DNA from 2 places in the Stenotrophomonas sp. SAU14A_NAIMI4_8 genome. Region 1 is predicted to be linked to the other one. Evidence: riboswitches for the same ligand, from Rfam matches in the RefSeq annotation. Region 1 holds a riboswitch; the other holds the start of a gene.

Region 1 (15,070 bases):
ATCAACGTCAACGTCAACGTCAAAAGCGGGGTATCCGTGGGGTGGCGGGGCGGTGTCGGATTGCGGGGACGCCGCAAGTACGTCCGTGTAGGCTTGGCCGCGGCATCCATGCCGCGGACACCCCGCAATCCGACACCGCCCCACCTCTGACAGTTAGCCGGTGGTCAGTAGATCCACGCCATGCGTGGATGAAATCTGTCGGATATCCAAATAAATCTGGGGTCAGAGCCCGTTGCGCAGCAACGGGATCCGACCCAGTCATTCCGACAGATCGCAGGAAACTGTCGAAGGTGGGGTGGGTCCGGTCGAGGGGGCGTGAGCGCCATGGATGGCGCGACCGAGCCTACATGGATGTATTTACGGCGTCCCCCTCGACCGGACCCACCCCGCCACCCCACGGATACCCAGCTTTTGACGTTGCCGTTGCCTTTGCCGTTGCCGTTGCCGTTGCCGTTGCATTGAGCGGGTGCAGGGCGCAGCCCTGCCGGACATTTGCCACTTGCGGTGGCTGCGGCCGCCCACTAGCCTTCGGCCGTCGTTCACCACCCAAGGACTACCCGTGAAACACCGCCATCTGCTGCTGGCCTCGGCAATCGCCGCCGCCACGCTGGCCCTGGTTGCCTGCAAGAAGGAAGCTACCCCCGGTTCTGAAGCCGCCGCCCCCAGCGCGCCGGCCGGGGAAACCGCCGACCAGTTCGTTGCCCGCATCAACGCTGAATACAAGGCCGCCTACCCCGAGATGACCTCGGCGCAGTGGCTGTCGTCCACCTACATCAACAGCGATTCCGAACGCATCGCCGCCAAGGCCAACGAACGCTCGCTGACCCAGCTCAACAGCTGGATCGAACAGGCCGCCAAGTTCGAAGGCCAGCCGATGAGCGAAGACAGCAAGCGCGCCATCCACCTGCTGAAGCTGATGTCGTCGATGCCGGCACCGCGCGATGCCGCCAAGCTGGCCCAGCTGACCCAGATCGCCACCCGCATGGAAGGCAGCTACGGCGCCGGCAAGTACTGCACCGACGCCAACGATCCGGCCTCCTGCCGCCAGCTGGGCGACCTGGAACAGGTGCTGTCGCGCAGCCGCGACTATGACAAGCAACTGGACGCCTGGCAGGGCTGGCACAGCACCACCAAGGGCATGCGCGGCGACTACCAGCAGTTCGTCAGCCTGGTGAACGAAGGCGCCAAGGGCATGGGCTTCAGCGATGCCGGGCAGATGTGGCGCAGCGGCTACGACATGCCGCCTGAGCAGATCGGGCCGGAAACCGACCGCCTGTGGGAACAGGTCAAGCCGATGTACGAGCAGCTGCACTGCTACACCCGCGGCAAGCTGGACAAGACCTATGGCAAGGACAAGGCCGAAGTGGGCAACGGCCTGATCGCCGCGCACCTGCTGGGCAACATGTGGCAGCAGGACTGGTCGAACCTGTGGGACCAGCTGGAGCCCTACCCCGGTGCCGGCAGCCTGGACATCACCGCCGCGCTGGAAAAGCAGTACCAGACCAACCTGAGCGCGGCGCTGGACAAGGCCGGCAAGGACGCCGACGTGACCGCGCGCTACAAGGCACAGCGTGAAGCCGAGCTGCGCACCGCACGGCAGATGACCGAACGTGCCCAGGACTTCTACGTCTCGCTGGGCATGCCTTCGCTGCCGCAGTCGTACTGGGACAAGACCCAGTTCATCAAGCCCGACGACCGCGACGTGGTCTGCCATGCCAGTGCCTGGGACATGAACATGGAAGGCGACGTGCGCACCAAGATGTGCATCAAGCCCAACGAAGAAAACTTCACCACCATCTACCACGAGCTGGGCCACATCTATTACGACCTGGCCTACAACCCGCTGCCGCCGCTGTTCCAGGGCGGTGCCAACGATGGCTTCCATGAAGCGATCGGCGACACAATCGTGCTGGCGATGACGCCCAAGTACCTCAGCTCGATCGGCCTGGTCGATGCCCCGACCGAAAGCCGCGAAGCGGTGATCAACAACCAGATGCGCATGGCGCTGTCGGGCGTTTCGTTCCTGCCGTTCGGCCTGATGATTGATCGTTGGCGCTGGGGTGTGTTTGATGGTTCGATCACCCCGGACAACTACAACAAGGCCTGGTGGGACCTGAAGGCCAAGTACCAGGGCGTGGCTCCGGCCAGCGCGCGCGGCGAGGAGTTCTTCGATCCGGGCGCGAAGTACCACGTGCCGGGCAACACCCCGTACACCCGCTACTTCCTGGCCCGCATCCTGCAGTTCCAGTTCTACAAGGGCCTGTGCGATGCGGCTGGCTACAAGGGCCCGCTGCATGAGTGCACCTTCTACGGCAACAAGGAAGCCGGGCAGAAGTACTGGGCGATGCTGAGCAAGGGCGCCAGCCAGCCGTGGCAGGCCACGCTGAAGGAGCTGACCGGCAGCGACAAGCTCGACGCCGGCCCGATGATCGAGTACTTCACCCCGGTCAACGAGTGGCTGAAGCAGCAGAACGAAGGCCAGATGTGCGGCTGGCAGGCCAGCGCGGCACCGGCGAAGTAAAACGGAAAGGGGCGGATCCGCGAGGATCCGCCCCTTTCATTCTCGCCGGGCATGGCCCGGCGCTACCGCAATGCACGATCAGCTGTCCTTCTTCGCCGCCATCACCGCGGCCAGCTCGGCCTTGAACTCATCGAAGGTCAGCCCCTTCTCCTGCACTTCGGCCTGCGCCGCATCGCGCAGCGCATCGGAATAGATCAGGCGCACCGGCGTGCCATTGCGCTCGTGCAGCTCACCGGCCTGCATGATCATGGCCAGCACGTGCGCGGCGCTGTGGGTCTGGCCGGCAATGCGGCCATCCATGCCCAGCACCCATTCGCCATCGCGGCGGACCACACCGGCCAGCAGGGCACGCTGCGGATCGCGCAGTTCGGCATGCGGTTCGACCGGCGAAGCGGTGGCCGCCGCCTTGTTGGCAGCCTGCTTTTCCTGGCGGCGACGCTGGTCGCGGCGGATCTTGGACGTGGTGGACATGGGGGTCGTATCGAACAGCAAGGGGGCGCAAGAATAACCCAGCCCGGCCGCCGCGCCGCTTCACGCCAGCGGCGGCTGCTCCTGGACAGGGGCCTGCAGGGCGCGCTGGCGCATGTGTTCCCAGTACCAGAACACGAAGCCGGCGGCGAAGAAACCGGCCTGGCCCAGCGCCAGGTGCAGGGGGCTGGCACTGAGCAGCGGCGAGACCACGCCGGCCACCACGGTGCTGATCATCAGCTGCACGAAGGCCTGCAGCGACGAGGCCAGGCCGCGCTGGTGCGGGTACATGTCCAGCACCGCCAGGGCCAGGATCGGGAAGATCAGCGCCATGCCGGTGCCGCCCACGAAGATCGGCAGCACCGCCCAAGGCAGGGCCAGCTGCGGCGCCAGCGCCACGTAGCTGATGTTCAGCAGTGCCGACAGCGCGCACAGGGTGAAACCGATGCTGATCTGGCGGGTCGGCAGGGTACGCCCGGCCATGCGCCCGGACAGGAACGAGCCCAGGGTCATGCCGCCAATGGTGGGAATGAACAACCAGGCAAAGCCGCCTTCGCCCAGGTGCAGGTGCTGCATCACGAACACCGGTGCAGAGGCGATGTACAGGAAAATGCCACCGAAGTTGATGCTGCCGGCCAGCGCCAGGCGCAGGAAGCGCGGGTTGAAGCCGATGCGCACGTAGTCACGCAGCAGGCCGCGCGGTGACAGCGGCACGCGGGCTTCCACGGGGTGGGTTTCGGGCAGGAAACGCGCCGTGGCCACCAGCAGCAGCAGCGAGAACACCACCAGGAACCAGAAGATCAGCGGCCAGCCGGCGCCGCTGAGCAGGATCCAGCCGCCGATGATCGGTGCGATGGCCGGGGCGATGCCGAACAGCATGGACACCTGGCTCATCAGCCGCTGCGCGTCATGGCCGTGGTACAGATCGCGGATGACCGCGCGGCCGACGATCATGCCCACGCCGGCCGACAGGCCCTGTACGGCGCGGAACACCAGCAGCGTGCTCAGATCGGTGGACAGCGCGCAGCCCACCGAGGCGCCGACGAACACCACCAGCCCGCCCAGGATCACCCGCTTGCGCCCCCAGGCGTCGGACAGCGGGCCGTGGGCCAGGCTCATCAGGCCGTAGAACAGCAGGTACACGCTGATGGTCTGCTGCACCGCCACTTCATCCACGGCCAGGCGCTGGGCCAGCTGCGGGAAGGCCGGGAAGATGGTGTCGATGGAGAACGGGCCGAACATGGCCAGGCCGGCCAGCAGCAGGGCCATGCGACGGGTGGAGGGTGCAACGGCGGCGGTCATCGGCGGGCGTCCGGCAGGGCCGTGCGCAGCATGCACGGCAGGCGCCGCTTCCCCGTGGCAGGGACGGCGCCAGATGAATACGAGAGTCCACCCATGATAGGCGCCCCGGCCTGCCGACGCCATGGAGGAACGCGGCCACGCAGGGTCCGGGCCATCCTCCATTCAGCCCCGTCAATGCGGCCGCGCCCCACTGCGCCGGTCCGGCAACCGGCTATAATCGGCGGGCAACACGGTGGGAGAAGCGGAACACCGCTGCCGAAGGCGCAACGCCCGTAATCGCTCAGGCCCGATACCACCCGTAACACAACTCTGGAGAGACCGGTTCGATCCGGCGCCGAAGGGGCACGAAGCTGCGGTTTTCCGCGCTTTTAAACTCTCAGGCAAAAGGACAGAGGGGCGCCCCGCAGACCGCCGACCGGCGGCTTGTGCCCGTGCGTGTGCCCTTCCCTGACGGATCCTTCGCCATGTCCCAGAACACCCCCTCCCTGCGTGAGCTCGAGCACCACAGCGCGTTCGTTGAACGCCACATCGGCCCCAACGACGCCGAGATCGCGCAGATGCTCGACGTGGTCGGCCACGCCACGCTGGATGCGATGACCGATGCCATCGTGCCGGCGAAGATCAAGTCGCCCGCGCCGCTGGCTCTGCCCGAATCGATCACCGAAGTGCAGGCGCTGGCCAAGATCCGCGCGATCGCCGACAAGAACACCGTGCTGCGCAGCTTCATCGGCCAGGGCTACTACGGCACCCACACGCCGAACGTGATCCTGCGCAACATCCTGGAGAACCCGGCCTGGTACACCGCCTACACCCCTTACCAGGCGGAAATCTCGCAGGGCCGCATGGAAGCGCTGATCAACTTCCAGACCCTGTGCGCCGACCTGACCGGCATGGAGATCGCCAACGCCTCGCTGCTGGACGAAGCCACCGCCGCCGCTGAAGCGATGACCCTGGCCAAGCGTTCGGCCAAGTCGAAGTCGGATACCTTCTTCGTGCACGATGCGGTGCATCCGCAGACCCTGGAACTGCTGCGCACGCGCGCCGAGCCGATGGGCATCGTGCTGCGCGTGGGCACCCCGGCCGAAGCACTGGAAGCCGAAGCCTTCGGCCTGCTGCTGCAGTACCCGGACACCTTCGGCCAGGTGGGCGACTACAAGGTGCTGGTCGATGCCGTACACGCGCGTGGCGGCCTGGTGGCCGTGGCCACCGACCTGCTGGCGCTCACCCTGCTGGCCGCCCCGGGCGAATGGGGCGCGGACATCGTGGTCGGCAACAGCCAGCGCTTCGGCGTGCCGTTCGGCTTCGGTGGCCCGCACGCGGCCTTCATGGCCTGCCGCGATGCCTACAAGCGCTCGATGCCGGGCCGCCTGATCGGCGTGTCCATCGATGCGCAGGGCAACCCGGCCTACCGCCTGACCCTGCAGACCCGCGAGCAGCACATCCGCCGCGAGAAGGCCACCTCCAACATCTGCACCGCGCAGGTGCTGCTGGCGGTGATGGCGTCCATGTACGCCGTCTACCACGGCCCGGATGGCCTGACCCGCATCGCCCGCCGCACCCACCGCCTGGCCTCGATCCTGGCCGCGGCGCTGCGCAGCGCCGGCGTGCAGGTCGGTGGCGACTTCTTCGACACCCTGCACATCACCGGCGTGCACGCCGATGAGATCCACGCCAAGGCACGCGCCGCCGGCTACAACCTGCGCGCGATCGACAGCGACTCGGTGGGCATCAGCCTGGACGAGACCACCACCCGCGCCGACATCGTGGCCCTGGCCGCCGTGTTCGGTGCCGGCCTGGACGTGGAAGCGCTGGACGCCAGCACCGCCGACGCGCTGCCGGCCGGCCTGCTGCGCCAGTCCGCGTTCCTGACCCACCCGGTGTTCAATACCCACCACAGCGAGCACGAACTGCTGCGCTACCTGCGTTCGCTGGCCGACAAGGACCTGGCGATGGACCGCACGATGATCCCGCTGGGCTCGTGCACCATGAAGCTCAACGCCACCGCCGAGATGATCCCGGTCACCTGGCCGGAGTTCTCGCAGATCCATCCGCTGGTGCCGGCCGACCAGGCGCTGGGCTACAAGGAACTGATCGAATCGCTGGAAGCCATGCTGGTGGAATGCACCGGCTACGATGCGGTCAGCCTGCAGCCCAATTCCGGCGCGCAGGGTGAGTACGCCGGCCTGCTGGCGATCCGCGCCTACCACCGCTCGCGCGGCGAAGGCCACCGCGACATCTGCCTGATTCCGGATTCGGCGCACGGCACCAACCCGGCCTCGGCGCAGATGTGCGGCATGAAGGTCGTGGTGACCAAGACCGATGCCAACGGCAACGTCGATGTCGAAGACATCCGCGTCAACGCCGAGAAGTACAGCGACCGCCTGGCCGCGATCATGATCACCTACCCGTCCACGCACGGCGTGTTCGAGGAGGAAGTGGTCGAGATCTGCGAGATCATCCACCAGCACGGCGGCCAGGTGTACACCGACGGCGCCAACATGAACGCCCTGGTGGGCGTAGCCAAGCCGGGCAAGTGGGGTTCGGACGTGTCCCACCTGAACCTGCACAAGACCTTCTGCATCCCGCACGGCGGCGGTGGCCCGGGCGTGGGCCCGTGTGCGGTGAAGGAACACCTGGCCCCGTTCCTGCCGGGCAAGCTGGGCGACAACGGCCCGGTCGGCATGGTCAGCGCGGCCAGCTTCGGCAGCGCCTCGATCCTGCCGATCAGCTGGATGTACATCGCCATGATGGGCACCGAAGGCCTGCGCAAGGCCACCCAGGTGGCCCAGCTCAACGCCAACTACATCGCCAAGCGCCTGGCCCCGCACTTCAAGACCCTGTACACCGGCCGCAACGGCCTGGTGGCACACGAGTGCATCCTGGACGTGCGCCCGCTGGAGAAGACCAGCGGCGTGGGCGCCGAAGACGTGGCCAAGCGTCTGATCGACTTCGGCTTCCATGCCCCCACCCTGAGCTTCCCGGTGGCCGGCACGCTGATGGTCGAACCGACCGAAAGCGAATCGCTGCACGAGCTGGACCGCTTCATCGACGCGATGATCCAGATCCGCGAGGAAATCCGCGCGATCGAAGACGGCCGCCTGGACCGCGAGGACAACCCGCTGAAGAACGCCCCGCACACCGCCACCGCGGTGACGGCCAGCGAGTGGACCCACGCTTACCCGCGCGAACTGGCCGCCTTCCCGCTGCCCAGCCTGAAGCTGCAGAAGTACTGGCCGCCGGTGGCGCGCGTGGACAACGTGTACGGCGACAAGAACGTGATGTGCGCCTGCATCCCGGTCGATGCCTACAAGGACGACGAAGTCGAAGCATGATCGACAAACGGCCCGCGCAAGCGGGCCGTTTTCGTTTGCATCCACGCATGGCGTGGATCTACTGCCGGCATCCTGGAGTAGATCCACGCCATGCGTGGATGCCGTGGACTCACGGGCCCGGCATCTGCCCCAGGCTCAACTGCCACGACACGCCGAAGCGGTGCTGCACGTAGAGTCGAGCTTGCTCGACTGCTTCACCGCGAACGGCCCGCGCAAGCGGGCCGTTTGTTGAAGGGCGTGTGGACCAAGGTCCACACCCACAAGGATCGGTCCACACCCACAATAATCCGATCACGGGTCCGGCATCTGCCCCAGGCTCAACTGCCACGACACGCCGAAGCGGTCCTGCACCCAGCCATAGCGGTTGCTGAAATCGTAATCGCCCACCGGCATCAGCCAGTGCCCGCCCTCGCCCAGCGCCCGCGCCGCGCGCTCGAACTGCTCGGCGCCGGAACATTCCACGAACAGCGAAATCGACGGGCTGAAGGTGAAATCGTGCACATCCAGGCTGTCGAAGCACAGGTAGTGGGTGCCACCCAGCAGGAAGATCGCCTGCCGCACCTGCCCCGGCACGCCCGCGCCGGCGCCTTCGGGATGGCGCTGCAGGGCCAGCAGGCGGAAATCGGCGAAGGCTTCGGCGTACAGCGCCAGGGCGGCCTCGGCCTGGCCGGTGAACATCAGGAAAGGACGGCTGCGCAGCATGCGGTGCTCCTGTTCGACGGGTCGCTCAGGACCCAGACCATCAGGATCGCACCGCAGATGTAGGCACCATGTATCGGTAGCGCCGGGCCACGCCCGGCGGCCTCGATGCGAAGGCGGCGGTCAGGCCTCGCGCAGGCGCCGTGCGATCGCGCTGCCGGCCGCGATGGTCGCCGTCAGCGCCACCATGGACAGGAACTGCAGGCGAGTCTGCGCTTCGCTGAGCAACAGGCCGAAGATCAGCGCCAGGATGGCCAGCGCACACACCGTCAGCCACGGGAAACCGGCCATGCGGAACGGCAGGCGCGTGCCCAGGCGGTCGGCGCGGCGGCGCAGCACCAGCTGCGAGACCAGCGACAGCGTCCACACCAGCAGGCAGGTGGAGCCGACGATGTTCAGCAGCACCGGCAGCACCTTGTCCGGGAACAGCAGTTCCATGATGGTGGCGGCGAAGCCGAACAGCACGCTGGCCAGCACGGCGATCACCGGCACCTGGCGCGGGTCGGTCCAGCCCAGCACGGCCGGTGCTTCGCGGCGCTGGGCCAACGAGAAGATCATGCGCGAGGCACCGTACAGGTTGGCATTGAGCGCCGACAGCAGGGCGATGACTGCGATCAGGGTGATGGCCGTGGCCGCGCCTGGAATGTTGGCGACCTGCAGCACGGCGGCAAACGGCGATTTCAGCGACTCGCTGTTCCACGGCACCACCGCGATGATGACGCTGAGCGAACCAATGTAGAACACCAGGATGCGCCAGGCCACGGTACGGATGGCACGGGCGATGCTGCGCTCGGGGTCTTCGGTTTCCGCGGCGGCCACCGCCACGATCTCGGTGCCGCCAAAGGCGAACACCACCACCAGCAGCGCCGCACCGATGCCGGCCAGGCCCTTGGGCGCGAAGCCCCCGTGCTGGGTGAAGTTGCTCAGCCCCGGCGAGGTGACCTGCGGCAGCCAGCCCATCAGCAGGGCGATGCCGATGGCGATGAAGGCCAGGATTGCCGCCACCTTGAGGATGGCGAACCAGAACTCGAACTCGCCGAAATTCTTCACCCCCAGCAGGTTGATGGCGGTGAAGAACAGCATGAAGGCCAGCGCGGCCATCGGTACCGGTACTGCGGGCCAGACGGTGGCCAGCAGCCCGGCCGCGCCCACCGCCTCGGCAGCGATCACGATCACCAGCTGCACCCACCACAGCCAGCCCACGGTGGCACCGGCAGTGGCTCCCATGGCATCGGCGGCATACACCGAGAACGCACCGCTGGTCGGCTTGGCCGCGGCCATCTCGCCCAGGGCGTTCATCACAATGATCACCAGCGCGCCGGCCACCAGGTAGGACACCAGTACCGCCGGCCCGGCCGCCTGCACGCCTACACCGGAGCCCAGGAACAGCCCGGCGCCGATCGCGCTGCCCAGGCCCATCATGATCAGCTGGCGCGGCTTGAGCGAATGGCCCAGGCGCGAGGTCGAAGCGGTCGAAGAAGGGTTGGCGGGCATCGGCAGGGCTGGCGGCGGCTACAGGGGCGACACCTTACATTGTCCCCCACCCGGCGGGATAGGCACAGTGCAGCAGGGCGCTCAGGCCGGCAGCGGTTCGCCGATGCGGGCCCGGTAGGCGCGCGGCGAAAAGCCGGTTTCGGCCTTGAATTTGCGGGTGAAGGCGCTCTGGTCGCTGAAACCGCAGGCCTGGCCGATGCAGGCAATGCTGTCCTGGCCGTGCAGCAGGTGCATGGCCATCTGGATGCGCAGGCGGGTCAGCACCTGCTGCGGGGTCATCTGGAACACCTTGCGGAAGCTGCGCTCGAGTTTGGACAGCGAGAAGCCGGTGATGTCCAGCAGGGTCTGCATGCGCACGTTTTCGGCGTAGTGCGCGTTCAGATGCGCCAGCGCCAGCCGCAGCTGTTCGTACTGTGCGCCCAGGCTGTCCTTCTGCCCCAGGTCGCGGGAGATGCCGATCAGCCCCTGGATCTGCCCCTCCACCAGCAGCGGCCGCTTGCAGGTCAGGCACCAGCCCGGTTCGCGGTTGGCGAACAGGTGCAGTTCCATCAGGTTCTCGATCACTTCACCGCCCAGCACGCGCGCGTCCTGGTCCACGTAGTCGGCGCTCAGGCCGGTGGGATAGATCTCGGCGGCGGTGCGCCCGATCACGTCCTTGCGCGCACGCAGCCCCAGCCGCCGCAGCATGGTCTGGTTGACGTGGGTATAGCGCCCCTGCCGGTCCTTCATGAAGAACAGCACGTCCGGAATGGCGTCGAACAGGGCTTCGATGTCGGTGGGCTCGACTCGCATGCGGCAAGCATACCCGAGCCGGCTTTTGCCCGTACGTTCACCCGCGGCGGACCGTGGGTTAACGGACCGGGCGCGACTGTCATGCCCTGCCCCCTCGTACCCCGGAGACACCCTGATGGCCGCCAGCAAGCCCACCGGCAAGCGCGCAACCGCCCCGTCGCATAAGACCCAGAACCCGCCGCGCGGCGAGGGTGACGAACTGCACCTGCAGGCCGGTGGCACGCACCCGGCCATGACCACCGCCCAGGGTATCGCGGTGGCCGACAACCAGAATTCGCTGCGCCAGGGGCCGCGCGGCCCCACCCTGCTGGAGGATTTCATCCTCCGCGAGAAGATCACCCACTTCGACCATGAGCGCATTCCCGAACGCATCGTGCATGCGCGCGGCACTGCGGCCCATGGCTATTTCCAGTTGACCACGTCGCTGGGCAAGTACACCCGCGCCCGCGTGCTCACCGAGGTGGGCGCGAAGACGCCGGTGTTCACCCGTTTTTCCACCGTGGCCGGCGGTGCCGGCTCGGTCGATACCCCGCGCGATGTGCGCGGCTTCGCGGTGAAGTTCTACACGCCGGAAGGCAACTGGGACCTGGTCGGCAACAACATCCCGGTGTTCTTCATCCAGGACGCGATGAAATTCCCCGACCTGGTGCACGCGGTGAAGATGGAGCCGGACCGCGGCTACCCGCAGGCCGGCAGCGCGCACGATACGTTCTGGGATTTCATTTCGCTGATGCCCGAATCGATGCACATGATCATGTGGGCGATGAGCGATCGCGCCATTCCGCGGTCGCTGCGCATGATCGAAGGCTTCGGCGTGCACAGCTTCCGCCTGTTGAACGAGGCCGGCGATTCCACCTTCGTCAAGTTCCACTGGCGGCCGAAGCTGGGCATCCAGTCCACCGTCTGGGACGAAGCGGTGAAGCTGCAGGCCGCCGACAATGACTTCCACCGTCGCGACCTGTTCGAGGCCATCCAGCGCGGCGACTTCCCCGAATGGGAACTGGCCGTGCAGCTGTTCAGTGAGGAAGATGCCGAGTCGTTCCCGTTCGACCACCTGGATCCCACCAAGATCATTCCCGAATCGCTGGTGCCGCTGCAGGTGATCGGCCGGATGGTGCTGGACCGCTGGCCGGACAATTTCTTCGCCGAAACCGAACAGGTGGCGTTCTGCCCGGCCAACGTGCCGCCGGGCATCGACTTCAGCAACGACCCGCTGCTGCAGGGGCGGTTGTTCTCGTACCTGGATACGCAGTTGATCCGGCTGGGTGGCCCGAACTTCCACCAGATTCCGGTCAATGCGCCCAAATGCCCCTTCGCCAACCACCAGCGCGACGGACACATGCAGATGCAGGTGCCGAAGGGGCGCGTGGCCTATGACCCCAGTTCGCTGGAGGACGACAGCCCGCGCGAAACGCAGGCTGGATTCCGCAGCCACGCCACGGCCGACGACGGACGCAAGGGGCGCACCCGTGCGGAAAGCTTCGCTGACCACTACAGCCAGGCGCGGGCGTTCTTCCGCAGCCTGGAAAAGCCCGAGCAGGCACACCTCGCCTCGTCCCTGGTGTTTGAACTGTCGAAGGTGGAAACGCTGAAGGTGCGCGTGCGCACCGTCAGCCACCTGCGCAACATCGATGAGTCGCTGGCCAAACGCGTGGCCGACGGACTGGCGCTGGCAGACCTGCCCGAACCTGCGCCGACCGCAACACCGGCACGCGACATGCCCGCCGTGCCCGAAGTGCGCATCATCGGCCGTACCAAGGACACGCTGCAGGGGCGCTGCATCGGCATCCTGTTCGATGAAGGCTCGGACGCGGGGTTGATCGCCAGCCTGCGCAAGGCCGCACAGAAGGCCGGCGCCGAGGTGAAGCTGGTCGCGCCGAAGGTAGGCGGTGCGCGCCTGAGCGACGGCAAGGTGCAGGCCGCCGACGGCCAGTTGGCCGGCACGCCGTCGGTGCTGTTCGATGCGGTGGCGGTGGTGCTCAGCGCTGACGCCGCCAAGGCACTGGTCAAGGAAGCGGCCGCCATGGAGTTCGTCAGCCACGCCTGGGCCCATCTGAAGGCGATCGCCAGCGATGCGGGCGGCCAGGCGCTGTTGAAGGCCGCGCGCGTGGGCAATGACGCCGGCATCGTCGAGGCCGAGGACGCCAAGGGCTTCCTGGCTGTCGCGGCCACCCGCCAATGGGCGCGCGAACCCAAGCTGCGCCTGCTGGCCTGAATCTTCCTTCCCGGAGAAACGACATGTCCCAAGGTGATAAATCTGCGTACACCGACAAGCAGAAGCGCCAGGCCGCGCACATCGAAGAAAGCGAACGCGAGCGTGGCGCCAGCAAGAGCACGGCCGAGCGCATTGCCTGGGCCACCGTGAACAAGCAGGACGGCGGTGGCAAGCGAAGTGGCAGTGGGCGCAAGGACCACCGCTAGCGGACGGCGCGTCAGCCCGGCAGGGCCTTCACCCAACTGGACACCACGGTGGCGGCCGCGTCGGTGCGCGCCTGCAGCAGCAGGTGCGGCCCTTCCAGGGTGACATGCCGGGCGTCCGGCAGCAGCGCCTGCAGTTCGGCCACGCTTGGCGGCCACAGCAGGCGATCCTGGCGGGCCTGCAGGCACAACGTGGGCACCGCGATGCGCGGCAGCGCCTGGCGCGCATCCACGCGCAGGGTGGCGGCAGCACGCTGGCGCAGCGTGGCTGCTGGCACCTGGGCCAGCGCCAGGCGCAGCTCACGCACGGTCTGCCGGCTGCGCCAGCGCCCCAACAAGAGCCGCGACAGCAGCAGCAACGGTGGCATCGGCCACGCCGGCAGTGGCCAGGCGGGCGCGAGCAACGCTGCACCGGCAGCCGGAACCGGCAACGGGCGGCGCGCGAAGGTGGTGCACAGTGCCAGTCCGCGCAGCGCGGGCGGCGCCTCCGCCGCCAACTGCATGGCCAACGGGCCGGCGAAGGATTCACCCAGCAGCACGAACGGCTGGCTGGGCAGCTGCGGGCGCAGCAGCTGCAGCAGGCTGGCGTAGTCCTGCGGGCCGTTGCTGGGCAGGGCCAGCGCGCGGGTGGGCACACCGTGCGCGCGGACGGCGGCCAGGAACGCGACCGACAGGTGGCCGGTGCCATCCAGCCCCGGCAACATCACCAGGCAGGGCGGCACCAGGCCGGTCAACGTGGCGCCCCCGGCGCGGGTGCGGCCGGCGCCGGCGTGCGCACCGCGACCGGCAGCGCCTGCAGCTTGCGCACGGCGGCGATCGGAATCGCTTCGGCACGCCGCTGCTGTGGCCACCAGACGAACAGGAAGGCGCTGCTGGAACCGAGCAGACGCGCGGTGCCCGGCAACGGTGCCGCATCGCCATTGAGCTGCAGCTGCACGACTTCGCCGCGCCCGTGGTTGCGGATCTGCTCGCCGCGCACCATCACATAGTTCGCTGCGCCGACGGCCATGAACGCTGCCACGGCCAGGGTCATCGCGGTGAGTGCGCGCAGCCGCAGCCCATCCCAACTGGTCAGCACCGAGCGCGACAGCACCACCCGCCACAGCATGCTGCGCTGGCGCAGCGTCTGCAGCTTGGCCGCGTTGCGCGCGCGCAGGGTGTCGGGCCAGCTGACCAGCAGCACCAGCAACACGCCCAGCAGCAGCAACAGCACGTAAGCGGGGTCGCGCATGCCGGCCACCAGGAAGTCGCTGGGCTGCATGTAATCCAGGATCGACAGTTCAAAGCCCTGGTAGAACCAGAAACTGCACCACAGGCCCAGCAGTGACACCAGCAGATAGGCCACGGTGAACAGCAGCGCCGGTTCGCGGCGCATGCGCCGCAGGGCCCGCATCACCAGGGAATCATCGTCGCCACGGGTCAGCGGCAGCATCGACCAGTCGGTCGGTGGCTCCCGCGCGGCAACGGCTACGACCTCGATATCCTGCAGCCGCGGCACATCGCCATAGGCCGGTTCCGGTTCCCTGCTGTCCATGCCCGATCCCCCTTTGCCCCCGAGCATCGCCGAAAACGGCGCCCGGCGGTAGAGTCGAGCTTGCTCGACTGCCTGCGTGGGTAGATCAAGAGCAGTCGAGCAAGCTCGACTCTACGTTCTTGACCGCCGCAGTCCCGGTAGCGTCGAGCAAGCTCGACGCTACCGGGGGCGGCCGGTCAGGCTGCGCGCGCCACCGTGGCGCGGGCAGCGGTGCCCTGCTCCAGCTGGAACACCGCCACCGACGTGGCCAGCGCCTCGGCCTGCTCTTCCAGCGCCCGGCTGGCTGCGGTGGCTTCTTCCACCAGCGCCGCGTTCTGCTGGGTCACCTGGTCCATCTGCACCACCACCTGGTTGACCTGCTCGATGCCGGCCGCCTGTTCCTTGCTGGCCGCGGCAATATCGCTCATCAGCTGGTTGGTGCGTGCGCTGGCCTGGGCAAGGCGGGCAATGGCGGCCTGCGACTCCACCGTCACGTCCAGGCCGCTGCGTACCTTGGCCGCCGAATCGTCG
Region 2 (15,070 bases), 740 kb from region 1:
GGCCTGACCCCGCAGACCCTGGCGCGCTTCCGTGGCCGCCTGGGCATTCCCGTGCATGCGCTGCATTCGGGGCTGAACGACAACGAGCGCGCACGCGTGTGGGCAGCAGCATCGCGCGGCGAAGCACGGGTGATCGTCGGCACCCGCTCGGCCGTGTTCACGCCGCTGCCGCAGGCCGGTCTGTTGATCGTGGACGAGGAACACGACGGCAGCTACAAGCAGCAGGACGGCATCCGCTACCACGCGCGCGATTTCGCCCTGGTGCGGGCCAAGGCCCTGGGCATTCCCGTGCTGCTGGGCAGCGCCACGCCGTCACTGGAAACCCTGCACAACACCTACGCAGGCCGCTACGCGCACCTGCGCCTGAAGCAGCGCGCCGGCGATGCACGGCCACCGCGCGTGCGCATCCTGGATGTGCGCAAGCGGCCGCTGCGCGATGGCTTGAGCGACGAAGTGCTGGCCGGCATCGGCGAACACCTGCAGCGCGGCCAGCAGGTGCTGGTGTTCAAGAACCGCCGCGGCTACGCGCCGGTGCTGCTGTGCCACGACTGCGGCTGGACCGCACCATGCCAACGCTGCGATGCGCCGATGACCGTGCATGGCGGCGGGCGCCGCCTGCAGTGCCATCACTGCGGCGCACGCCAGCCGGCGCCGCTGGCCTGCCCGGCCTGTGCCAGCCTCGCCCTGCAGCCGCAGGGCATCGGTACCGAGCGACTGGAAGAACATCTGGTCAGCGCCTTCGCCGACTACCCCGTGGTGCGCATTGATCGCGGCACCACCTCACGCCGCGATGCGCTGGAACAGCAGCTGGCGAAACTGGGGGACCAGCCCGGCATCCTGGTCGGCACGCAGATCCTGGCCAAGGGCCACGACCTGCCCAAGCTGACCCTGGTGGTGGTGGTGGGCATCGATGAAGGGCTGTTCTCCGCCGATTTCCGCGCCAGCGAGAAGCTGGCCCAGCAGTTGATCCAGGTGGCCGGGCGCGCCGGCCGCGCGCGCGATCCCGGCGAGGTCTGGCTGCAGACCCATCACCCGGGGCACCCGCTGCTGGAAACCCTGGTGAACGGTGGCTACCACCCCTTCGCGCAGGCCGAACTGAACCAGCGCCAGGCCGCCGGCTTCCCGCCCTTCGCGCACCTGGCACTGATGCGTGCCGAAGCGCAGCAGGTCGAGCATGCCAACGCCTTCCTGCTGGCCGCGCGGCACCTGCTGGGCGAACAGAACATGGTGGAAGCCTACGGGCCGATGCCGGCGCCGATGCCGCGCCGTGCCGGCTACCAGCGCACGCAGTTGCTGCTGTCGGCGCCGCAGCGGCCACCCCTGCATGGGGTGCTGGCGCAGCTGGTGCCGCAGCTGTACGCACTGCCGGAAGCACGCAAGGTGCGCTGGTCGCTGGATGTGGACCCGACGGATCTGTATTGAAGGTTGCGGGGTGGCCTCCGCCGGGCATGGCCCGGCGCTACCGTGGTGGCCGCCGGTGTGGGGTCGGATCCCACCCGTCAGGTGGGATCCGACCCCGGGCAACGCGCGCTCAGGTCAGCGGCGACATCACGCCGCGCTGGTACGCCGGGCGCTCGCGCAGTCGCGCGTACCACTGCGCCACGTGCGGCAGGTCCGGGCGCTGGATCGGCAGTTCGTACCAGGCGTAGACCAGCGATCCCAACGGGATGTCGCCCATCGCGAAGCGGTCGCCGGACAGCCACGGCTGCTTGGCCAGGGTGGCATCGGCCATGGCCAGGTATTCGCCGGCACGCACGATGGCCGCGTTGATGCGCGCTTCGTCGCGGTCGGCCGGGGCGGTGCGCATGATGCCCCAGATCAGTTCGGAGTACAGCGGCGCCATGCGCGAGGTGCTCCAGTCCATCCACTTCTCGGCCTGGGCACGTTCCATCGCATCTTCGGCATACAGCGTGCCCAGCGCGTAGCGCGCGCTCAGGTAGCGCACGATGGTGTTCGATTCCCACAGCGGCAGGCCGTGGTCTTCGATCACCGGCACCAGGCTGTTGGGGTTCATCGCCAGGTATTCGGCCGACTGCGTACCGCCGTGGCTGCCGCCCACTTCGATGGATTCATACGGCAGCCCGATTTCCTCGGCACACCACAGCACCTTGCGGACGTTGCTGGAATTGCGGCGGCCCCAGATCTTCAACATGCGTTTGTTCCTTGCCTGCAGCGGTGCGCCACGCTGGCGCGGAGCCGCTACGATACGCCGATCAAACGCACCGTGCTGCGCTACCGGTTCTTCTTCGGCAACGCGCGCACATAGGACGATTTTCCGTCCTTCTTCAGCTCGAACAGACCGATCGCCGCCAGCAGATCGCTGAGCTTTCCATAGCCATAGTTGCGTGGGTCGAACGAAGCCTGGTTGCCGATCTGGCTGCCGACCGGCCCCAGGTGCGACCAGCCGTCTTCGCCTTCGGCCGACGACACCGCGCGGCGCAGCATTTTCACCAGGCGGGTATCACTGCGCATTTCCGCGCCGCTCTTGCGCGGGCGTGCTTCATCGCTGGCGGCCTGTTCGCTGGCGGCCCGTTCCACTTCGGGTGCGTCGGCATCGGGCACGCTGGCATGGGCCTGGCCCAGGGCTTCCAGATAGGTGAACTTGGAACAGGCGTTGACGAACGGCTCGGGCGTCTTCTTTTCGCCAAAGCCATAGACCTTCACCCCGTCGGTCAGCAGGCGCATGACCATGGGCGTGAAGTCGGCATCACTGGACACGATGGCGAAGCCGTCCAGGTTGCGCGCGTACAGCAGGTCCATGGCATCGATCACCATGGCCATGTCCGATGCATTCTTGCCCTTGCTGTAGGCGAACTGCTGGATGGGGCGGATGGCGTACTCGTGCAGCACCGCCTCCCAGCCCTTCAAGCGCGGGCTCTTCCAGTTGCCGTAGGCGCGGCGCACGTTGGCCACGCCATGGCGGGCCACTTCGGCCAGCACTTCATCAATCTTCGATGCCGGCGCGTTGTCGGCGTCGATCAGCAGGGCAATGCGCTTTTCCGGTTCGGACATGGGTTCCTCGGCGAAGGGGCTGCGGCCTGAACCGAGTATCGCCGATCCCGTTGGGCGGGCATGTGACGTGCGATGATGCCGGACGACATCCATCCCCCTCCGGAGTACGTCGATGAGCCGCGAACCAGTCCCCCACCTGGTCATCATCGGCGGCGGTTTCGCGGGCCTCTGGGCCACCCGTGCCCTGGCACGCGAACGGATCAGGATCACCCTGGTCGACCGCCGCAACCACCACCTGTTCCAACCCCTGCTGTACCAGGTCGCCACTGCGGGCCTGTCCGCACCCGATATCGCCGCGCCGCTGCGGCATATCCTGGGCCACCAGCGCAACGTGGAAGTGCGCCTGGGCGAAGTGGTGGGCATTGAAAAACAGGCCCGCCAGATCACCCTGGCCGACGGCAGCACGCTGGGCTATGACAGCCTGCTGCTGGCCACCGGCGCCACCCATGCCTACTTCGGCAACGACCAGTGGGCCGCCGATGCGCCAGGCCTGAAAACCCTGGACGATGCAATCGCCCTGCGCCGCAAGCTGCTGCTGGCGTTCGAGCGTGCCGAAGCCGAGCCAGACCCGGAGAAAAAAGCCGCCTGGCTGAGCTTCGCCGTGGTGGGTGGTGGCCCCACCGGTGTGGAACTGGCCGGTACGCTGGCCGAGATCGCCCGCCACACCCTGCGCAACGAGTTCCGCCATATCGATCCGGCCAGCGCCAAGGTGCGACTGGTGGAAGCCGGCCCGCGCGTGCTGTCCTCGTTCCCGGAAGTGCTTTCGCTGAAGGCACGCCGGCAGCTGGAAAAGCTGGGCGTGGAAGTGCTGACCGGCACCCCGGTCAGTGATATCGACAGCCAGGGGTTCAAGCTGGGCGACCAGTTCGTGCCCGCGCGCACGGTGGTGTGGGCGGCCGGCGTGGCCGCCTCACCGCTGGCAAAGACCCTGGACGTGCCGCTGGATCGCGCCGGCCGGGTGCAGGTGCAACCGGACCTGACCCTGCCCGGCCACCCCGAACTGTTCGTGGCCGGCGATCTGGCTGCGGTCAGCCAGGCCGATGGCCGCCCCGTGCCTGGCGTGGCACCGGCCGCCAAGCAGATGGGCAAGCACGTGGCCGAAACCATCCGCGCGCGCCTGCACGGCAAGACCGAACCCGGGGCATTCAAGTACGCCGACTACGGCAACCTGGCCACCATCGGCCGCATGGCCGCGATCGTGCACCTGGGCAAGCTGCAGCTGTCAGGCATCCTGGCCTGGTGGTTCTGGCTGGCCGCGCACGTGTTCTTCCTGATCGGCTTCCGCAACCGCATCGTGGTGCTGTTGAACTGGGCCGTGGCGTACTGGAGCTACCAGCGCAGCGCGCGCATCATCTTCGGTGATGACCAGGACGACCGGCGCCCGAAATAACGGGCGGGAAAACGGGGTCGGATCCCTTGCACTAGATCCACGCCATGCGTGGATGAATGACCGTGCGGGCCGCCTTGGGAACATCCACGCATGGCGTGGATCTACTCTGCCTTCGGCTTGGGGTACCACAGCGCGTTGACGATAACCCAGCGCTGGTCGAAACGGCCCATGTGGAAGTAGTCCACGAACCACGGCGTTTCCAACCGCACCGAGGCGGCGTTGCCGGTCACATCCAGCACCGTGCAGCGACGTTCCCATTGATCCTTTGGGGTCTTCAGTGCGCCCTGCCGGGTCAGTGCAACCAGTTCTTCCTTCGACATGCGGCGCAGGCCCAGGCGTTCGTCGGGCGTATCACCCAGCACGGCGCGCTTGGCCAGGTCCGGATGCAGCGCGCGGGCGACACGCTGCGGGTCGCCCTCCAGTTGGCCATCGACGTAGTCATGGCAGGTCGCTTCGATGGCTGCCAGGGTGGAGGGGTCGGCGGTGGGGCTGGTGGCTGCAGCGACAGCGAACAACAGGGCAACGGTGGACATGGGTGTCTCCAGCGCTGGGCGTGTGGCGATGGTGGCATGGCTGGGGGATCCCATCCACGCATGGCGTGGATCTACGGCATCAGACCCATTTCATCGGCACCCAGTTGCAGGTACATGAAGGCCGCCGCTGCGTCCGGCATCGGCTGTCCCTGCGGGAACGTATCGAGCCATGCGGTAATGCGCGCATGACGGCCCTTCAGCGCGTCGCCCAGCGCTTTCTTCTCGGCTGCCGTTGCCCGTTGCTGCATCTCGTCGCGCAGCTCGTCATCGGCGATGCCCCACTTCTCGGCCAGCGGGATCAGATCGACCAGATCGGGGGGCACCTGATCGCGGCGCAGGCCAATGACTTCAGGTGTGGTCGGGCCGCGCTGCGCGGTCAGTTCGGCGGCGGTGCCGATCTGTCCGTGCTGCAGCGACGGCGGGGTCTGGGCGCCTGCCGGCAGAGCGGTGCAGAGGGACATCAGCAACCAGCGGTGTTTCATCGGACCGTCCCTGTGTCGATGGGTGTGGCGATGATGGCATGCCACGGGGTACCCATCCACGCATGGCGTGGATCTACGGGATCGCGGCCTGCAGCCAGGCCAGCTTGCGTTCGCGCGGTTGCTGCTTGAGCTGCCATTCGGCACGCGAGGCGGCCGCGCGGTCGGGGTACTCGCGCACGGCCAGGATCTGCAGCGGCGGTCGCGCCCGGGTATAGCGCGCGCCCTTGCCGGCCTGGTGGGCGGCGAAACGGGCCGCCACGTCGGTGCTGATGCCGGCGTAGTAACTGCCGTCGCGGCATTCAAGCAGGTACAGGAACCACGGGCGGGGGGACGGGGCCATGCCGCCGATTATGCCGTGCTGCACTGCAGCGGATATACTGGCGCCCGAATGCAGGAGAGAGGCGCCGCGCTGGCGCCCGCCGAAGGCGCAGGCTCCCATGATCGCTCAGGCCGGTGGGCTGGAATCCCACCAACCATGCATTCGACACGCCGAGCTGGAGAGAGGTCGCCGGGCACGCCCGCCGCGATCCGCCGAAGGGGCACGCGGTTCATCCCGCTGAACTCTCAGGCAAAAAGGACAGCGGGAGCGGCACCGGTCATCGTCATTCCGTCATTGCGCAGGCAGTGGCGGTATATGCGCATGGCCGGCCCCACCGCGCCCGGAGCCTGACCCATGCTGCTGTCCATCATCTACCTGATCGCCATTTCCGCCGAAGCCATGACCGGCGCCCTGTCTGCGGGCCGCCGCCGCATGGATCTGTTCGGCGTGGTCATGATTGCCTGTGTGACTGCCCTCGGCGGCGGTTCGCTGCGCGACATCCTGCTGGGGCATTACCCGCTGGGCTGGGTGAAGCATCCGGAGTACCTGGCCTTCACCGTGTGTGCGGCGCTGATCGCCACCTGGGTGGCGCGCTGGATGCACCATTTCCGCCGCACCTTCCTGGTGCTCGATGGCCTGGGCCTGATCGCCTTCACCCTGATTGGTTGCTCGATCGCGCGCGAGGCCGGCCACGCGATGCCGATCGTGCTGATTGCCGGCATGCTGACCGGCGCCTTCGGTGGCGTGCTGCGCGACATCCTCTGCAACGAAGTGCCGCTGATCTTCCAGAAGGAGCTGTACGCGATCATCTCGCTGCTGACCGGTGCGGTGTATCTGCTGTTGCTGCATTGGGGCGTGGCCGATGCCACAGCGATCCTGTGCTGCCTGGGCGGTGGCTTCGCGCTGCGCCTGCTGGCGATCCATTACCGCTGGGAAATGCCCAAATTCGTGTACCACGACGAAGTGCATTGAGCAGTGCGTAGAGTCGAGCTTGCTCGACTGCCGTGCTTCGTAGAGTCGAGCCTGCTCGACTGCTCCCGGCAAAAGCAGTCGAGCAAGCTCGACTCTACGAATCCAGGCCCCGCCAAGCAGCCCCGCACGCCCCACGCCGCAGCGCCATGACCTTGGTCATGCGGCAATCGGCAGGCTGATTCGCTACCATGGGCGCCCCGTCGCACGCGCGACGGCATCCAGCCACGCCGCGCTGCGGCCCCGCCAGACAACTCCCCTCCCCCGCTGCCCGCGGCGCACGATGCGCGAGCGGGCGTACATGTCCCTGCGCGTGCGCAGGGCGCAGGATGCCCCATGTCCGCTGTCGAGTCGCCCCGTAGCACCCCGCCCCGTTTCCGTCGCGCGTGGCTGATCGCCGCCGTGCTCGTGGCCGCCGCCGCGCTGGCCTGGTGGGCCTGGCCGCGGGCCGATGCAAGCGCAGCCGCCAGCAGCCCCGGCAAGACGGTACCGGTGCGCGTGGCCCGGGCCAGCGCCGAGCCGCTGGTACTGCGCCTGAAAGCAGTGGGCACGGTCACTCCGCTGCACAGCGTGGTGGTGCGCAGCCGCGTGGACGGCGAGCTGATGCGCCTGCAATTCCAGGAAGGCCAGCAGGTGAAGGCCGGCGATCTGCTGGCGCAGATCGACCCGCGCCCGTACGAAGTGAAGCTGGCGCAGGCACAGGGCACCCAGCAGCAGAACCTGGCGGAGCTGGAAAACGCCGAACGCCAGTTGCAGCGTTACCGCGAACTGCAGCGCCAGCACTTCGTCTCGACACAGGAACTGAGCGACCAGCAGAGCAAGGTGCGCCAGCTGCAGGGCCGCCGCATCAGCGACCAGGCTGCCGTGGACGAAGCGCGCCTGCAGCTGCAGTACACCCGCATCATCGCCCCGGTAAGCGGCCGCGTGGGCCTGCGCCGGCTGGACGTGGGCAACCTGGTGCAGGCCAGCGATGCCGAAGGCCTGGTCACCCTGGCCCAGACCGCGCCGATCAGCGTGCTGTTCACCGTGCCCGAACCGGAACTGCCGGCGCTGCTGGATGCGGTACAGGCACAGCCGGCGCTGGCCGTGGAAGCCTGGGACCGCGAAGAACGCACGCAGCTGGCGCACGGCGCGCTGTCCAGCGTGGACAACCGCATCGACACCGCCACCGGCACGTTGAAGCTGCGCGCGCAGTTCGACAACGCAGACCAGGGGCTGTTCCCGAACCAGTTCGTCAATGTGCGGCTGCAACTGGGCGAGCACCCTGCCCTGCTGATTCCCGATGCCGCTGTGCAGTTCGGCAGCCAGGGCAACTACGTGCACATCGTCGACAAGGACAACAAGGCGCAACGCCGCACCGTGGTGCTGGGCCCGGCCGATGATGGCCGCGTAGCCGTGCGCTCGGGGCTGCAGGCCGGCGACCAGGTGGTGATCGAAGGCATCGATGGCCTGGAAGATGGCACCGCCGTGGAGATCGTGGCCGAACCCGCCGCGCAGGCGAAGGCGGCCAAGGCCGGCGCATGAACCTGTCGCGCCCCTTCATCCTGCGCCCGGTCGCCACCACGCTGCTGATGGTGGCCCTGCTGCTGTCCGGCGTGCTGGCCTATCGGCTGCTGCCGGTGGCCGCGTTGCCGCAGGTGGACTACCCGATCATCCAGATCACCACGCTGTATCCGGGCGCCAGCCCGGAGCTGACCACGCGCACCATCACCGCGCCGCTTGAACGCCAGCTCGGGCAGATTCCCGGGCTGAAGCAGCTGTCGTCGACCAGCTCCGGTGGTGCTTCGGTCATCACCCTGCAGTTCGGCCTGGAGGTGTCGCTGGGGGTGGCCGAGCAGGACGTGCAGGCGGCCATCAACGCCGCCGGCAGCTTCCTGCCGGACGACCTGCCGGTGCCGCCGGTGTACCGCAAGGTGAACCCGGCTGACACGCCCATCATCACCCTGGCGGTGACCTCGCAGGGCCTGTCGCTGCCGCAGGTGCATGACCTGGTCGACACCCGCATCGCCCAGCGCCTGGCCCAGCTGCCCGGCGTGGGCCTGGTCAGCCTGGCTGGCGGTCAGCGGCCTGCGGTGCGCATCCAGGTCAATGCTGCCGCGCTGGCGGCCAATGGGCTGGGCATGGACCACATCCGCACGGCCATTGCGGCCGCCAATGTGAACCTGCCCAAGGGCAGCTTCGACGGCCCGATCCGTGCGGTGATGCTCGATGCCAACGACCAGATGCGCAGCGCGGACGAGTACCGTGCGCTGGTGCTGGCCTGGCGCGAAGGCGCACCGCTGCGACTGGGCGACGTGGCCACCATCACTGACGGCGCCGAGAACCGGCAGCTGGCGGCATGGAGTGGTACCGAACCCGCCGTGCTGGTGAACCTGCAGCGCCAGCCCGGCGCCAATGTGATAGCCGTAGTGGAACAGGTGCGCGCGATGCTGCCGCAGTTGCAGGCCACCTTGCCCGCCGGTGTGCAGATGAAGGTGCTGAGCGACCGCACCGAATCGATCCGCGCCTCGGTACGCGGCGTGCAGAAGGAACTGGTGCTGGCCATCGGCCTGGTGGTGCTGGTCACCTGGGTGTTCCTGCGCAACGGCCCGGCCACGCTCATTCCCAGCGTAGCGGTGCCGCTGTCGCTGGTCGGCACCTTCGCGGTGATGCTGCTGGCCGGCTACTCGCTCAACAACCTGACCCTGATGGCGCTGACCATCGCCACCGGCTTCGTGGTGGACGATGCCATCGTGATGCTGGAAAACATCGCCCGCCACCTGGAAGAAGGCGAAAGCCCGCAGGAAGCCGCGCTGAAGGGCGCCGCCGAGATCGGCTTCACCCTGGTGTCACTGACCGTGTCGCTGATCGCAGTACTGATCCCACTGCTGTTCATGGCCGACCTGGTGGGCGCGCTGTTTCATGAGTTCGCGGTGACGCTGGCGGTGGCCATCGGCATTTCGCTGCTGGTGTCGCTGACGCTGACGCCGATGCTGTGTGCGCGGTTCCTGAAGCCGCATGCGAAGGGGTCAGAGCCCCAGGGGGATCTGACCCCGGTCGGGTCTGTGGGGTCAGAGCCCCACGGGGATCTGACCCCGGTGGCTGAGGGGTCGGATCCCCTTGGGGCTCCGACCCCATCCCCCCCCAAGCGCGATGTGTTCGACCGCATCATCGCCATCTACGACCGCCAGCTGCACTGGGTGCTGCAGCGCCAACCGCTGATGCTGCTGGCCACCGTGGCCACGCTGGCGCTGACCGTGGCGCTGTACTTCGCCGTGCCCAAGGGCTTCTTCCCGGTGCAGGACGCCGGTCTGGTGCAGGGCATCAGCGAAGCGCCGCAGGCGATCTCGTTCCAGGCCATGCGCGAGCGGCAACTGGCGCTGGCCGAGGCCATCGAGGCCGACCCGGCGGTGGCCAGCCTGTCTTCGTACATCGGCGTGGACGGCAACAATGCCACGCTCAACACCGGCCGCCTGCTGATCGAACTGAAGCCGCACGGCGACCGCGATGCCGCCGACGTGGTGATGGCGCGCCTGCAGCAGCGTGTGGCGAAGATTCCCGGCATCACCCTGTACCTGCAACCGGTGCAGGAGCTGGGCATCGAAGACCGCATCAGCCGCACCCAGTACCAGTTCACCCTGACCACGCCGGAACAGCAGACGCTGGAAACCTGGACGCCGCAGCTGCTGCAGGCCCTGCGCCAGCAGCCGGCGCTGCGCGATGTGGCCAGTGACCTGCAGATGCAGGGCCGGCAGGCACGGGTGAACATCGACCGCGATGCCGCCGCACGCCTGGGCGTGAGCGTGGAAGCGGTGGCCGATGCGCTGTACGACGCCTACGGGCAGCGGCAGATTTCCACCATCTTCACCCAGGCCAGCCAGTACCGCGTGGTGCTGGAAGCCGATCCGGCACGACAGCCCGGCCCCGAGGCGATCAGCGGCCTGCGCGTGCGCAACAGCGCCGGCCAGACCGTACCGCTGGGCGCGGTGGCGCGGGTGGAACTGGGGCCCGCCGCCCTGCTGCGCAACCACGTCGGCCAGTTCCCGGCGGCCACGCTGTCGTTCAACCTGGCGCCGGGCGCCTCGCTGGGCGAAGGCGTTGCCGCGGTGCAGGCAGCGCGTGCGGCCATCGCGCTGCCGGCCAGCATCGAACTGCGCCTGCAGGGTGCGGCCGCGGCGTTCAGCAGTTCACTGTCGTCCACGCTGTGGCTGATCCTGGCTGCGGTGGTGGTGATGTACATCGTGCTGGGCGTGCTCTACGAGAGCTTCGTGCACCCGATCACCATCCTGTCCACCCTGCCCTCGGCCACGGTCGGAGCGTTGGCCGCGCTGTGGGTGAGCGGGCGCAGCCTGGACCTGATCGCCATCATCGGCATCGTGCTGCTGATCGGCCTGGTGAAGAAGAACGCGATCATGATGATCGACTTCGCACTGGACGCGCAGCGCACGCGCGGCATGACCCCGCGCGAGGCAATCCACCAGGCCGCGCTGCTGCGCTTCCGCCCGATCCTGATGACCACGCTGGCCGCCTTGTTCGGTGCGGTACCGCTGATGCTGGCCACCGGTTCGGGCGCGGAACTGCGGCAGCCGCTGGGGTGGGTGATGGTGGGCGGCCTGCTGGTCAGCCAGGTGCTGACCCTGTTCACTACGCCGGTGATCTACCTGGCCTTCGACCGCCTGCAGCGCGGTCGCTCGGCGGCCGCCGCCGGCGCTGCCGAGGCGCGCGCATGAGCCCCATCGCGCGCCTGGCCCAGGCCTGCGTGCAACGACCGGTGGCCACGATCCTGCTGGCCGTGGCACTGGTACTGGCCGGCCTGCTGGCACTACGCCTGCTGCCGGTGGCGCCGCTGCCGCAGGTGGATTACCCGGCCATTGAAGTGAGCGCCAGCCTGCCCGGCGCCTCGCCCGAATCGATGGCCGCCACCGTGGCCACCCCACTGGAACGTGCGCTGGGCAGCCTGCCCGGCATCTCGCGCATCGATTCGGCCAGCACCCAGGGGCAGACGTCGGTGGAGCTGAAGTTCGTACTCGGCCGCGATATCGACGAAGCCGCGCGCGAGGTGCAAGCGGCGATCAACCTGGCACGCGGGCAATTGCCCAGCGGCATGCCGGGCATGCCGCAGTACCGCAAGGTGAATCCCTCGCAGGCGCCGATCCTGGCGTTGGCGCTGACCTCGGACACACTGCCGCCGGGCCAGCTCTACGACCTGGCCTCCACCGTGCTGGCGCAGAAACTGTCCCAGGTACCGGGCGTGGGCGAAGTGCAGGTGGGCGGCAGCGCGTTGCCCGCGGTGCGCGTATCACTGGACCCGAATGCACTGAACCATGCCGGCCTGGCGCTGGAGGACGTGGCCCAGGCCATCGCCCGTGCCAATGCCGTGCGCCCGCTGGGCGCGGTGGGCGATGACCGCCAGCAGTGGCAGCTGGAAGCGCCGCTGCAGCTGCGCCAGGCCGCGCAGTACCAGCAACTGGCGCTGAAGGTCAGCGATGACCGCACGCTGCGGCTGGGCGATGTGGCGGTGGTTGCCGATGGGGTGGAAGACCGCTACGCCAGCGGTTTCCACAATGAACGCCCGGCCGTGCTGCTGATCGTCAGCCGCCAGCCCGGCGCCAACATCATCGCCACCGTCGATGCCATCCAGGCGCAGCTGCCGCAGCTGCACGCACTGCTGCCCAGCCACGTGGACATGCGCCTGGTGATGGACCGCTCGCCGGTGATCCGCGCCACCCTGCACGAAGCCGAGCTGACCCTGGTGCTGGCCATCGTGCTGGTGGTGCTGGTGGTACTGGCCTTCCTGGGCCACTGGCGTGCCGCACTGGTGCCCAGCGTGGCCATTCCGGTGGTGCTGTTCGGCACCTTGGCGCTGATCGCGCTGATGGGGTTCTCGCTCAACACGCTTTCGCTGATGGCGCTGATCGTGGCCGCGGTGCTGGTGGTGGACGATGCCATCGTGGTACTGGAAAACATCGCGCGCCACCGCGAACTGGGCGCCGACCGCTGGCAGGCCGCCGTGCGCGGCGCCTCGGAAGTGGGTGCCACCCTGCTGTCGATGAATCTGGCGCTGGCCGTGGTATTCGTCTCCATCCTGTTCCTGGATGACTTCGTGGAACGCTTGTTCCGCGAGTTCTCGCTCACCCTGGTGGCGGCGATGGGCGTGTCGGTGGTGGTGGCGCTGAGCCTGGTACCGATGCTGTGCGCGCGCCTGTTCGTGGACGATGCGCAGCACACCTCGCGCTGGCAGCGCGGCAGCAACGCGCTGTTTGAACGCGTGCGCAAGGCCTACCTGCGCACCCTGCAGGCCAGCCTGCGGCAGCTGCGCTGGCCCTTGTTGGCCTTCGTGGCGGTCATCGCGCTCAACGCGTGGCTGTTCCAGCAGGTGCCCAAGGGCGTGGTGCCCAAGCAGGACACCGCACAGCTGCGTGGCTTCGCGCGCGGCGATGACGGCCTCTCGTTCCAGGCCATGCAGCCGAAGATCGATGCCTACCGCACGCTGCTGCTGTCCGACCCGGCCATCGAGGACATCATCGGCTACATCGGTGGCAGCAACGGGGTCAACAACGCCTTCATCATGATCAAGATGAAGCCGCTGGCCGAGCGCAAGGTGTCCAGCCAGGAAGTGATCGACCGCCTGCGTGCGCGCCTGCCGCAGCTTCCCGGCGGCAACCTGTACCTGTGGGTAGACCAGGACATCCGCCTGGAAGGCGGTGGCAGCAGCGGCCAGTACGAATTCCAGCTGCTGTCGGCCGACATGGCGCCGCTGCGCGAGTGGGCACCGAAGGTAGCCGCAGCACTGCGCGCCCTGCCCGAGCTGGTGGACGTGGAAGCGCAGGGCGAAGCCGGCATGCGCCAGGTGGTGCTGGATATCGACCGCGAAGCGGCCGCACGCCACGGCGTGGACCTGCGCACCGTGGCCAACATGCTCAACAACTCTTTCAGCCAGCGCCAGGTCGCCACCCTGTATGACAGCCTGAACCAGTACCGGGTGGTGATGGAACTGGACCCGAAGCACACCCAGGACCCGGGCACGCTGGCGCGCCTGCAGGTGATCGACGGCAACGGCCAGCGCATTCCGTTGTCCAGCATTGCCAGCTGGCGTTATGGCATGGCGCCGGACCGCATCTACCACAGCGAACAGTTCGCCTCGATCTGGATCGAATTCGCGCTGGCACCGGGGGTTGGCCTGGAACAGGCCACGCAGGCCATCAACACGGCCATGGCGCAGTTGATGCTGCCGCGTTCGGTGCAGGCCAAGCTGTCCGGCGAAGCGGGCGGCCTGGATAGCCTGCGTTCGCGCCAGTTGTGGCTGGTGCTGGGCGCCACGCTGGCGGTCTACCTGGTGCTGGGCGTGCTGTACGAGAGTTTCCTGCAACCGTTGGTGATCCTGTCCACGCTGCCATCGGCAGGTATCGGTGCACTGCTGGCGCTGTGGGTGTTCGGCAACGAACTGAACCTGATCGCCTTGCTCGGGTTGTTCCTGCTGGTCGGCGTGGTGATGAAGAACACGATCCTGCTGGTGGACTTCGCGCTTGCAGGCGAGCGGCGCGGCCTGAGCGCGCAGGATGCGGTGATGGAGGCGGCACGGCTGCGCCTGCGACCGATCCTGATGACCTCGCTGGCGGCACTGCTGGGCACGCTGCCGCTGATGCTCGCCAATGGCGAGGGCTGGGAACTGCGGCAGCCGCTGGGCATCGCGATTGTGGGCGGGTTGCTGGTCAGCCAGTGGCTGACCCTGTACACCACCCCGGCGATGTACCTGGCGTTGGCGAGGATTCGCAGCGGGCGGTGAAGGCGGTCGGGTGAATCATCCACGCATGGCGTGGATCTACTGCGGCATCGTCGGTGGATCAACGCGCTGCGTGGATCGAAGCACCTTGCGCCCCTGGCGCACCACGACGGCTTCGCACCACACGCCGCGCGGGCTTGCCTGCGGTTTCGCGCGGTGGGTCCAGCAGCGGCACCACCGTGCCCGTGCGCTCGGCCAGCCAGCGCACGACCTCAGGTTTCTCGATGGCAAGCCAGAGCAGCATCGTCGTGGCGTCGTCAGGATAGGTGGTCTCGTTCTCGTAGCGGGAAAACGCGATTGCACCTTTTCCGAACAACGAAGCGGCTGCACGTTGGGTCAAACCATAGCGGCGCCGGAATGCAAGTACGTCCTCGCCCAGCAACAAGCCCCGGTAGTGCTCGCGTCGTGCCTCAAGTCGCCTGAGATTCTCGACCTGCTGTGCTTCGCTGGTTGCCGTTGCGCCGCAGGATGGACATTCCATCACCAGCAATTCCACCACCACGGCATTGCCGCGCGGATTGAAATGCCGTTCGCGTGTGGATGCCCTCAACATTTCCTGCTGACACGCAGGGCACAGCCGGGACGTGGATGTGTTCATGGCAT

The links. Region 1 has a riboswitch for glycine ahead of gcvP (aminomethyl-transferring glycine dehydrogenase). Riboswitches for the same ligand answer to the same signal wherever they lie in the genome.
Region 2: it holds a riboswitch for glycine, as region 1 does, so the genes downstream of both, C1930_RS17840 (trimeric intracellular cation channel family protein) here and gcvP (aminomethyl-transferring glycine dehydrogenase) in region 1, are expected to answer to the same signal.

Annotation. Positions count from the first base shown of each region.
Region 1 covers NZ_CP025999.1:3,201,074-3,216,143, forward strand. The annotation lists gene C1930_RS14720 (M2 family metallopeptidase) at 560-2,521, shown strand; gene C1930_RS14725 (hypothetical protein) at 2,600-2,992, opposite strand; gene C1930_RS14730 (multidrug effflux MFS transporter) at 3,053-4,291, opposite strand; glycine riboswitch at 4,591-4,693, shown strand; gene gcvP (aminomethyl-transferring glycine dehydrogenase) at 4,756-7,623, shown strand; gene C1930_RS14740 (VOC family protein) at 7,915-8,325, opposite strand; gene C1930_RS14745 (amino acid permease) at 8,446-9,822, opposite strand; gene C1930_RS14750 (AraC family transcriptional regulator) at 9,898-10,608, opposite strand; partial or broken gene C1930_RS14755 (catalase) at 10,790-12,823, shown strand; gene C1930_RS14760 (hypothetical protein) at 12,847-13,029, shown strand; gene C1930_RS14765 (alpha/beta fold hydrolase) at 13,041-13,760, opposite strand; gene C1930_RS14770 (hypothetical protein) at 13,757-14,560, opposite strand; gene C1930_RS14775 (methyl-accepting chemotaxis protein) at 14,737-15,070, opposite strand, start outside.
Region 2 covers NZ_CP025999.1:3,945,699-3,960,768, forward strand. The annotation lists gene C1930_RS17805 (primosomal protein N') at 1-1,422, shown strand, start outside; gene C1930_RS17810 (glutathione S-transferase) at 1,532-2,152, opposite strand; gene C1930_RS17815 (NYN domain-containing protein) at 2,233-3,012, opposite strand; gene C1930_RS17820 (NAD(P)/FAD-dependent oxidoreductase) at 3,125-4,402, shown strand; gene C1930_RS17825 (nuclear transport factor 2 family protein) at 4,504-4,935, opposite strand; gene C1930_RS17830 (hypothetical protein) at 5,007-5,417, opposite strand; gene C1930_RS17835 (GIY-YIG nuclease family protein) at 5,491-5,757, opposite strand; glycine riboswitch at 5,799-5,888, shown strand; glycine riboswitch at 5,902-6,006, shown strand; gene C1930_RS17840 (trimeric intracellular cation channel family protein) at 6,091-6,708, shown strand; gene C1930_RS17845 (MdtA/MuxA family multidrug efflux RND transporter periplasmic adaptor subunit) at 7,042-8,229, shown strand; gene C1930_RS17850 (efflux RND transporter permease subunit) at 8,226-11,414, shown strand; gene C1930_RS17855 (efflux RND transporter permease subunit) at 11,411-14,470, shown strand; gene C1930_RS17860 (type II TA system antitoxin MqsA family protein) at 14,529-15,065, opposite strand.